4 regions of the Paenibacillus sp. JCM 9796 genome follow, and region 1 is predicted to be linked to each of the others. Evidence: riboswitches for the same ligand, from Rfam matches in the RefSeq annotation. Region 1 holds a riboswitch; each other region holds the start of a gene.
The links. A riboswitch is a leader RNA that binds a small molecule or an ion and turns the genes downstream of it on or off. The one in region 1 is predicted to bind cyclic di-GMP.
Positions count from the first base shown of each region.

Region 2: linked by a shared signal. The riboswitch ahead of ACZ439_RS00485 (GspE/PulE family protein) and the one ahead of ACZ439_RS12720 (HD-GYP domain-containing protein) in region 1 are both predicted to bind cyclic di-GMP.
Region 3: linked by a shared signal. The riboswitch ahead of ACZ439_RS09550 (response regulator) and the one ahead of ACZ439_RS12720 (HD-GYP domain-containing protein) in region 1 are both predicted to bind cyclic di-GMP.
Region 4: linked by a shared signal. The riboswitch ahead of ACZ439_RS05645 (hypothetical protein) and the one ahead of ACZ439_RS12720 (HD-GYP domain-containing protein) in region 1 are both predicted to bind cyclic di-GMP.

Region 1 covers NZ_AP043723.1:2,639,008-2,641,208, reverse strand. Annotated here, with positions in the region: gene ltrA (group II intron reverse transcriptase/maturase) at 1-799, shown strand, start outside; cyclic di-GMP riboswitch class I at 1,032-1,114, shown strand; gene ACZ439_RS12720 (HD-GYP domain-containing protein) at 1,260-2,201, shown strand, end outside.
Region 2 covers NZ_AP043723.1:98,280-100,480, reverse strand. Annotated here, with positions in the region: gene ACZ439_RS00495 (lysophospholipid acyltransferase family protein) at 1-246, shown strand, start outside; gene ACZ439_RS00490 (metal-dependent hydrolase) at 411-620, shown strand; cyclic di-GMP riboswitch class II at 702-783, shown strand; gene ACZ439_RS00485 (GspE/PulE family protein) at 864-2,201, shown strand, end outside.
Region 3 covers NZ_AP043723.1:2,003,723-2,005,923, forward strand. Annotated here, with positions in the region: gene ACZ439_RS09545 (hypothetical protein) at 1-264, opposite strand, end outside; gene ACZ439_RS09550 (response regulator) at 504-1,217, opposite strand; cyclic di-GMP riboswitch class I at 1,310-1,395, opposite strand; gene ACZ439_RS09555 (urease accessory protein UreH domain-containing protein) at 1,644-2,201, opposite strand, start outside.
Region 4 covers NZ_AP043723.1:1,150,735-1,152,935, reverse strand. Annotated here, with positions in the region: gene ACZ439_RS05650 (YuzB family protein) at 1-201, shown strand, start outside; cyclic di-GMP riboswitch class I at 560-652, shown strand; gene ACZ439_RS05645 (hypothetical protein) at 742-1,035, shown strand; gene ACZ439_RS05640 (DUF2935 domain-containing protein) at 1,160-1,972, shown strand; gene ACZ439_RS05635 (THUMP domain-containing class I SAM-dependent RNA methyltransferase) at 2,150-2,201, opposite strand, start outside.

The DNA.
Region 1 (2,201 bases):
GCACCAAGCGATTCATACGATTCGGCGAGCAAAACGCGGCGGATACGACTATGTGGTAGACCTCGACATCATGTCCTTTTTCGATGAAATACCGCATGACATGCTGGTGGAAAAGGTACGTGAACGAATAACTGACGGGAAAGTGCTGACGCTCATTCGCGGATGGCTTACCGCGGGAGTCATGGAAGATGGCCAGTTCCATGAAACGGAAGTCGGGTCCCCGCAAGGTGGTGTCATCAGTCCGCTGCTTGCGAATTTGTACTTGAATCATTTCGACTGGGGAATGAAGGAGAGAGGCTTTGCCGTGGTCAGATATGCGGATGATGCCGTCATTCTTTGCAAGACAATGGAACAGGCAGAAGAAGCCTATAGAGCGGCGAGGACGATACTGGAAGAAGAACTGCGGCTGCGGATGCATCCGGAGAAAACGAAAGTGGTGCATTTCGACGAAGGGTTCCGCTTCTTGGGGTTCGACTTCTGGAAGAATTATCTCATCTTGCCGGACGCCAAAGTAAAGAAGTACAAAGATAAAGTCCGCAAGATCACCCGTAGGCAGCAAGGGAACAACCTTGAGGAAATGATCAAGAAGCTGAATGAAGTGTCGCGAGGATTTGGAAATTACTTTGGGATTGGGAACGTAAAGAGCAAGTTTCAGCGGCTAGACGAATGGTCACGCATGAGAGTACGAGCTTTCATGCGGAAAAAGAAGTCTACGGTTTCAAACAGGCTTATCCCGAACAAAGCGTTGGAAGAAGCTGGCATGGTATTTCTAACAAACCTACTCACCACACGTTTCTAATTCAGGTGTGAAATATGCAGCCCGGTGACGGGTGAAGACGACTCGCTCCTGAAGATGGGGAACTGACGAAGGAAAGCCGTGTGCGGGAAATCCGCATGCACGGTTTGACGGGGAGTCCGGGGAAGTAATTCCCCGTCTTACCCTACTTCGACAAAAAGTGATCATTATTTACAATATTAGTTCGTATGTGCTATGCTGAGCTAAGAGTTTATATGGAAATTAGTTCTAACAACCTATGTAAAGGCAAACTTATTGAAAGATAAGGACGCAAAGCCACAGGTCTAATGCGGAAGCTATGACGGCTGGGCTGCCATCGAGGCTAGATCGCGACAAACTACCTGATATTTGGCTGAGGTAGTTTCTTTTTTGAAGGTCGAGTAACGAGGAGCAGCGGTAAGGAACTTCAACGGCGGCGCATCGGACAAACCAATCGACTTTGATGAAAAGGGAAGTGAGCTTGATGAGATTTATCCCGATTACCGAATACAACGAACAAGCCATGATGCTGGCTCAGCCCGTATACGACAACAAGCGGCGCATGCTGCTTGCGGCCAACAACACCATTCATCCGAGGTATCTGGAGAAGCTGATCCAAGTCGGCATCAAGCAATTGATCATTGAGGACGCCGAGTCCAAGGGGATCACCTTGGAAGAAATGATGGACATGCCCACCTGGATGGATGTCATCGACAACGTGCAGGAGGCTTATGCCGCCGTCAAGGCGAAAAAAGCTTTTCCCATCCGAAATGTGCTGACAGGCGTCAGCCGTCTGATCAGAGAAGTTCAAAGCCGGCCGGTCGTTATCCCGGTGCCTTCGAGAACGCTTGCGGAAGAGCTGAAGCCTTACGCTCATGCCGTCAACGTGGCTTTGCTGGCGCTCCAGGTCGGCAAGGCGCTCGGTTACAACGACCTGATGCTTCGCGATTTGGCGGTAGGCTGTTTGCTTCACGATATCGGCAAAGTGACGGCGCAACAAGAGACGGGGCATCCCGAGGCCGGCTTCAACCTGATCCGCGGCATTCGCGAATTCAGTCTGCTGTCGGCGCATATTGCGTATCAACATCATGAAACCCTCGACGGCCATGGATACCCGCGCGGCATCTCCGGGGCAACCTTTCACGAGTATGCGCAAATTTGCGGCGTGTGCAATCTGTACGAGAACCTGATCTCGGTGCAGGATGCGGCTCCTCACGATGCGATGGAACGCATCATGGCTACGAGCAGCATCAACTATAACGCGGATGTGGTCAAGGCTTTCGTAAGAGCCGTTCCCTCGTACCCGCCAGGAACGAAAATTCGGATGCAAACCGGCGATAACGCGATCGTGACGAAAATCACCGATCATATGCAGCGGCCGGTCGTTCGCTACCTGACGACGGGACAAGAAGTTTCATTAGCCGAC
Region 2 (2,201 bases), 2.5 Mb from region 1:
TTCTACGGGCGGCGGGATCGCGGGTTTGTTCACCGGTTAACGTTTGAACCGGCGCTTCACTTATCCTCGTCTTTCAGCCGTTCCACCCGTTCCGAGGCGACCCGTTTGTTGAATCGGTTCATGGAACGCGTGATACGCGAACATCCGGCGCAATGGTTTTATTGGTTTAACGCTCAGGAACGGTGGGAGCAGGAATGCCGTACCGAAGCGGAACAAGACGCAGGGAAAGAAACGCATTCCGCCTAAACGGCAGGGGGTGTCCGAGATGGATACGGGTAGCCATCTGTTATTCGGGACGACGCTGACGGGCTTGGCCATGCTACATCCGGAGGTGTCCGCTGATCCGGTTTTGTTTCAAGCGATGCTGACGGCGACGATGGTCGGTTCGCAAGCGGCCGGATTTCGATACATTGGCGAGAGTTCGCGGTTACTCGACCTATATTCGGGTGCATCGCGGCGTAACGCATTCGCTGCCGGCGCTGTTCGTTTGGCCGCTAGTATTGGCGCTGCCGATCGCCTGGACGTTCGGGGTGTGGGCGCATGTCGGCCTGTTGCTGGCCTGGATATTTGCCGCGGTAGGTTTCTCGAATTATATTTGTCGAATTATGACGAAATTATAGGTTTTAAGGTCTATTTTTCATTGACGACTTCGTATGAATTGTGCTTAAATAATAGTAGATAGGGCATGATTTTCATATTATTTCTTCAGATGATGCGATGAACGGCTGTCTTCATGTGGGCGCTTGGACAGCTGTGAGCAACTAGCGCAACCGACCTGACTTTTTGAAGTCGGGTTGTTTTTGTTTTCAAGGACTTTATCGTTTGGGGCTTGGGTACATATTCGGATCGGGGGGGAACGCGTAGTGGCTCTACGGAAACGGATCGGCGACCTGCTCGTGGAGGCGGGGCTGTTGACTCCAGAGCAGCTGTCGACGGCTCTGCAGGAACAGCGGGAAACGAAGATGCGGCTCGGCGAATTTCTTATTAACCGCAACTACATCACCGAACAGCAATTGATCGAAGTGCTCGAGTTCCAGCTGGGCATCCCTCACATCCAGTTATATCGCCAAAAGATCGATCCGAAGGTCATCAATCTTATTCCTCAGCGGCTTGCCGAACAGCATCAAGTGCTCCCGGTGCGTACGGAAGGCAACAAGCTGATTCTGGCGATGGCCGACCCGCTCGATTATTTCGCCATCGACGAGCTGCGCATGAGCACGGGACTTCGCATCGAACCGACTATTGCGGCTCGGGACGAGCTGCAGCGGGCGATCAAGCGTTATTACGGCTTGCAGGAATCGGTCGAGCAGATCAGTCAAATCCTGCAGAACCGGGAGATCGAGGAAGCGAGGCCGCAGACCCGGGAAGACGACGATTCGCCGGTTGTCAAGACCGTGAATCAGATTATAATTCAAGCGGTTCAGATCGGCGCCAGCGACATTCACATTGATCCGCAGGAAGACAGTCTTCGCATCAGGTACAGGGTGGACGGCGTTATGCGTACGGAGCGTTCACTGCCGCCTCACATGCAGAGCGTCATTATTGCCAGGGTCAAGATCATGGCGAACTTGAACGTCGCCGAACGACGTCTGCCGCAGGATGGCCGGGTGGAGATGGATATTGAATTCCGGAAGGTCGATATTCGGATCTCCACGCTCCCGACTATTCACGGCGAGAAGGTCGTGATGCGGGTGCTCGACCTCGGCAGCGCCCTTACGGATATCGAGAAGCTCGGGCTTTCGGAGCATAACTTGGGATTGTTTATGAAAGGGATTCAAGGCGCGCACGGTGTCGTACTGATTACGGGGCCGACGGGAAGCGGGAAGACGACCACGCTGTATTCCGCTTTGTCGAGGCTTAATCATGAGGACGTCAACATCATTACGATTGAGGATCCGGTGGAGTATCAGCTGCAAGGCATTAACCAGGTTCAGGTCAATCCGGTAACCGGTTTAAGTTTCGCCAGGGGACTGCGGGCGATTCTTCGTCAAGATCCGAACATCGTCATGATCGGGGAAATCCGCGATGTGGAAACGGCGGAGATCGCTGTCCGCGCCGCGATGACCGGTCATATGGTGTTGAGTACGCTGCATACGAACAGTGCCGTGAACGCCATCACCCGGCTGATCGATATGGGCGTCGAACCGTTCCTCGTCTCTTCGTCGGTCAACAGCATCGTCGCTCAGCGCTTGGTGAGGCGA
Region 3 (2,201 bases), 640 kb from region 1:
CTGTTTTCTGCCGCTGCTGTGAGCCGCAACCATTTGTAGCGTACGCGTTAATTCAGGGATGTAGGACAGTTCTGACTGCATGTACTTCAGTCTCGCCTTCCAGTCCTTGTAAGACTTCAGCCATAATTCTACTTTCTCATAGGGGACGGGGTGCTGGGTCAGCGTCATCACAATTCCCTCCTTGCTGTGCATGCTGCCTGAAATTGTTCCGCCAGCCTGCCTGTTAATCGTCATGATTATAGGTTGTTCACGCTCCGTTTTCATTATCATCGTCCCTTCTCTAGTAAAGTGGAGGAAGCAGTAAGGATGCCATTTTTCGCAACTTAAGTCAATTTTTGATTCTCACCTCCTACAAACTTGGTAATAAAATTCCTCTGTAGATACCTGCATTTGTCCACATTTTACCAATAATACATTCGAAAGAGGAGGGTGATTTTTCCCTCATACCAACAGATCATTGGTTGTCAAACCATCGCGAAACGGCTCGAATCGGAAACGAATCGCTAACAGGTGATGCGATCTAGTTGATCGTACAAGCGCCTACGTTTCGCTTTTTCCGCTGCTTCGCGAATGGAAGATACGTCGAATTTGCGAATGATATTGCGAACATGCGTCTTCATTGTGTTAGACGTGATTCCGAGCAATTCTCTAACTACCGGTTGTGTATAGCCCCAACCGATCAACTGCAAGATTTCTTTTTCAGTAGGAGTCAGCATTCGATGCAATTCCCTTCGCTTAACAAGTCCAATTTCATTACGGATGATGGATGCAACATCGGCGTGAAGGGAGGATTGCCCTTGATACGCTTCCCTGACGGCACTTGCGACATCCACATAATTGATCTTGGTAATATAATTGATCGCTCCGGCCAGCATTGCATCCACAATGATCTCGGGCTGGTAGAGTGAAGTCAAGATAATGATTGGCAGTGATTTGATCTTCAACACTTCGGCAATTGTATCCAATCCATCCTGTTGCGACGAATGTAACACCGGGTCATGAATCATTACGTCTAAATCCAATTGCATACTGGCTCGAATAGCCGATTCTTTGTTTGTTGCAATATGAGATATACTCATATCCGGCTCAGCATCGATCAACGCCGTCAACCGTTGTTGCCATACGGGGTCGCTGTCCACCAGCAATACTTGTATCCTGCTTTCTTGCCAGCGCATGACTTCTTCAACTTTTGCAGCATAGCGTACACGCTCCTCCATATATCATCACCTCGTATTCATTCTAGAATCACGACAAAAAGACACGTACCCTCAAACGGCCGTGTCTAGTTTTTCGTAGATGTGAGATTTGTGAGGGTAACCCGGCGATCATTGCAATAGTGCAGAAGACCCGTGGCTTTGCGTCCCAGCCTTTCGATCTGGTTTGCCATTTTTCCTATTATTTCTTCCAAATCATAGCCTTATAATACCATAATTTTTATTTTTCTGGCACCGCCCTAAGTCCCACGTGTTTAAATGTGTTGATATTTGTCGATTCTATATCATTTCATATCGAATGATACAGGATAAACTATAGAAGCGTCACAAATTGTAAGTTCGCGAAAAATTTCTTGATCACACAATAGGTCTAATCAACTACTCGTGGCTCTCACTCTGCATTATTTTTCCGTTGGCACCTCCCATGATTTACATTAGAGTCCAATATGTCAAGGTATCGCTTATGCCCAGCACTATAAATAACACACCCGCAAGTTTTTGTATCCACAACCCCCACCTTTTGGCACGCTTAACAATGACTCGATCTAACCCGAAACCTACAGCAAACCCGGCAATTAGTAAAAACGGCATTGCGGTACCGATTGCAAAAACAGATGGCAACACTACGCCATATGTTGATTGCAATGCCAAAGGCATAAGCGAACCGAAGAACAAAACAAACATTGTTGGACAAAATCCTAGCGAAAATGCAATCCCCATTAGAAAGGCTCCGCTCCTTCCTCCGGTTCGATCGGCCAATTTTTCAAAAAATCCTGCCACTCGAGCCCCAAGTTGAAAAGGAAGCCGAATCCAGCCAAGCAAAAACAATCCGATTAAAATCAATAACGGCCCAAGCAGCTTTCTTGCAAAAGAATATAAAGGGATCATGTCAGTGGATATCTTTTGACCGAAAAACCAAAACAAAGCACCGAAAATACTGAATACAATCATCTTCCCTAATAAATACATGAACGTTTCGGGCCACGA
Region 4 (2,201 bases), 1.5 Mb from region 1:
TGCGACAAATGCAAACATATGAGAATGAAAACCGCCGTTCCGAAGCTGCAGAAGCTTGTGCCCGACGCCGAGATCAAAGTCGGCTGCAAGTCTTATTGCGGCCCGTGCTCGCGGTTTGCCTTCATCTTCATTAACGGCCGGTATGTAACCGGCAAGACGGAAGACGAAGCGATCGAGAAGGCGAGCAAATACGTGAAATAAATCATGCAAGAAGATCAGATCCTCGGGCCTCAGGGCACCGGGGATTTTTGATTTGACGCCGGAAGGGATGCGCGGCACGAATTTCGGCGTCCAGACATGATCCGGGGGCGGCCAATTTCCGGGACCGGTAATCGGGGCTATGTGCTCGGTCAATGGGGCGGAGGCCCGCTTTTTGTAACGGTTGCCATGATCGCGTTGACGGGTATCATTTTTTACTGGAAAGGGTACCGGTTATTCAAAATCATACAAAATTCCCAATTTTTTTTATGAAAATGGGATGAAAGAACTATGTATTCGTGACCTTCTATCTTATATTCTTAATAAAGAACATCTCCATGAACAGACACAATTCGAGCGCACTCGATAAGGGCAACCCGGACGAAAGTCTGCGGACGCAAAGCTATAGGGGCTTAGGCGCAGGAGAGCAGCGCTATGCCAGCCAGTTGTCGAAGGCACGGAGTGATCGCGATCCTTTCAACAGCGGCTCCCGACCAGGGGAGCTTTTTTTGGTGTGAATAGATGAAGGAGGAGAACCCGGCGATGGACCAGGAACGCAGCATCTTAAATAAGAAGGGGTTTTACACGAAAATCGGCGATGATTTCATCGGAGTCTTCCTATCTGCTGAAGGACCGAAATTGTTCATAAATCGTGACGTGTACGAGCTGACGTCCCCGCATTGGGATGTCGAGATGATTCGCGGGCGCAGCCGGCAAATCATCACGTTTTACTGGATGGGCGAAGTGAAGCTCTCGATCTGCTGCGAATCGAACCACGACGTATTTCTACCGTTGTTCGATTACTTGATGTGCCGTCCTCAGCTGAAGCACGCTTAGTATAGCTTAGGCAGCGAACGACTGCGGCTTTCTTTGAACCCGATTGGGCCTCTGAGCATACGATGTGGGGTGGCCGGATCATTCCCATCCGGCACGGAACAATCGGATCATTGGAGGCATGTTTGTGAAAAACTCGGAGGTTATCGAGTCGGCGTTATTTGAACATCGGTTTTGGCTTCAGGTGCTCGGTGATCATGCCAGGTTCATCCGGGTAAGCTTGCCGGTCGATGAACGGGAAGAGGCGCAGCGGGCGCTCGGCTTCGTTCAAGCATTCGACGACTTGCTGAAGAAGGCGCGTTCGGATAAGTTCCCGGCAGAGGCGGGAGCTTTGACGCAGGACGCGTACGGGCTGACACAAGACCTTCGCGCGTTCAAGCTGCGCTTGCTGGAGCGGCATTTGATCGGCAAGATCGCAATCCAGCTGCCGCCCGCGTTCTTGAGCCATATGGTGAACGAAGCAGAGGAGTATTTACGCGTACTGGGGTACTTGTTATCCGGGCGCCCGGCGCCGGTATTCGATGCGGTGCACCACCACATCGTATGGCTCCAGGACGCCTACGGCCATGCGGGCTCCATTGCAGCCGGCTTGGATATGACGGAATCCCGTTTGGTGGAACTGGCCAGATCGTTCGACCGGCAATTCCGCGAGTATTACCTGAAAGCGGTGGAACTGGCGGGCTTTCTGCGCACGAACATCAAGAAATTCCCGGCTTTAGCCCGGTTTAATAAAGAGGTTGAGCTTGAAATGACGCTGTTCAAGCAGTTTCTGAGCGAGCTGGAAGAGCTCCGTTTAAGCGGGCAGGCGCTCGGTGTGCTTTCGCCCTTGATGGCGGATCACATGGCTCGGGAGGAGTGTTATTACTTGCTTAAGCTGTCTCAGGTGTCGGAAATCAAAGCGATGAGCTGCGATCCGACGAAGCCGAGGACGGAAGTGTAACGAAACCCTATCGGCCGACGCCGGCAGCGCATCCGTTTACCGGGGAACGTACCCCGAAGACGGATGCGTTTTTTTGCATGGTTTACGCGCTGGAAGGGCGCATGCCAAAAAAAGCTTAGGAGCGTCTGCCCTAAGCTTTTTTTGGCTGCTCCTCACAGCGTATAGGCGCAATCTGCATTAATTCCCGCTCGTACTCGAATCCTTCCGCCAGCCGAACAAGCCGCCCGGG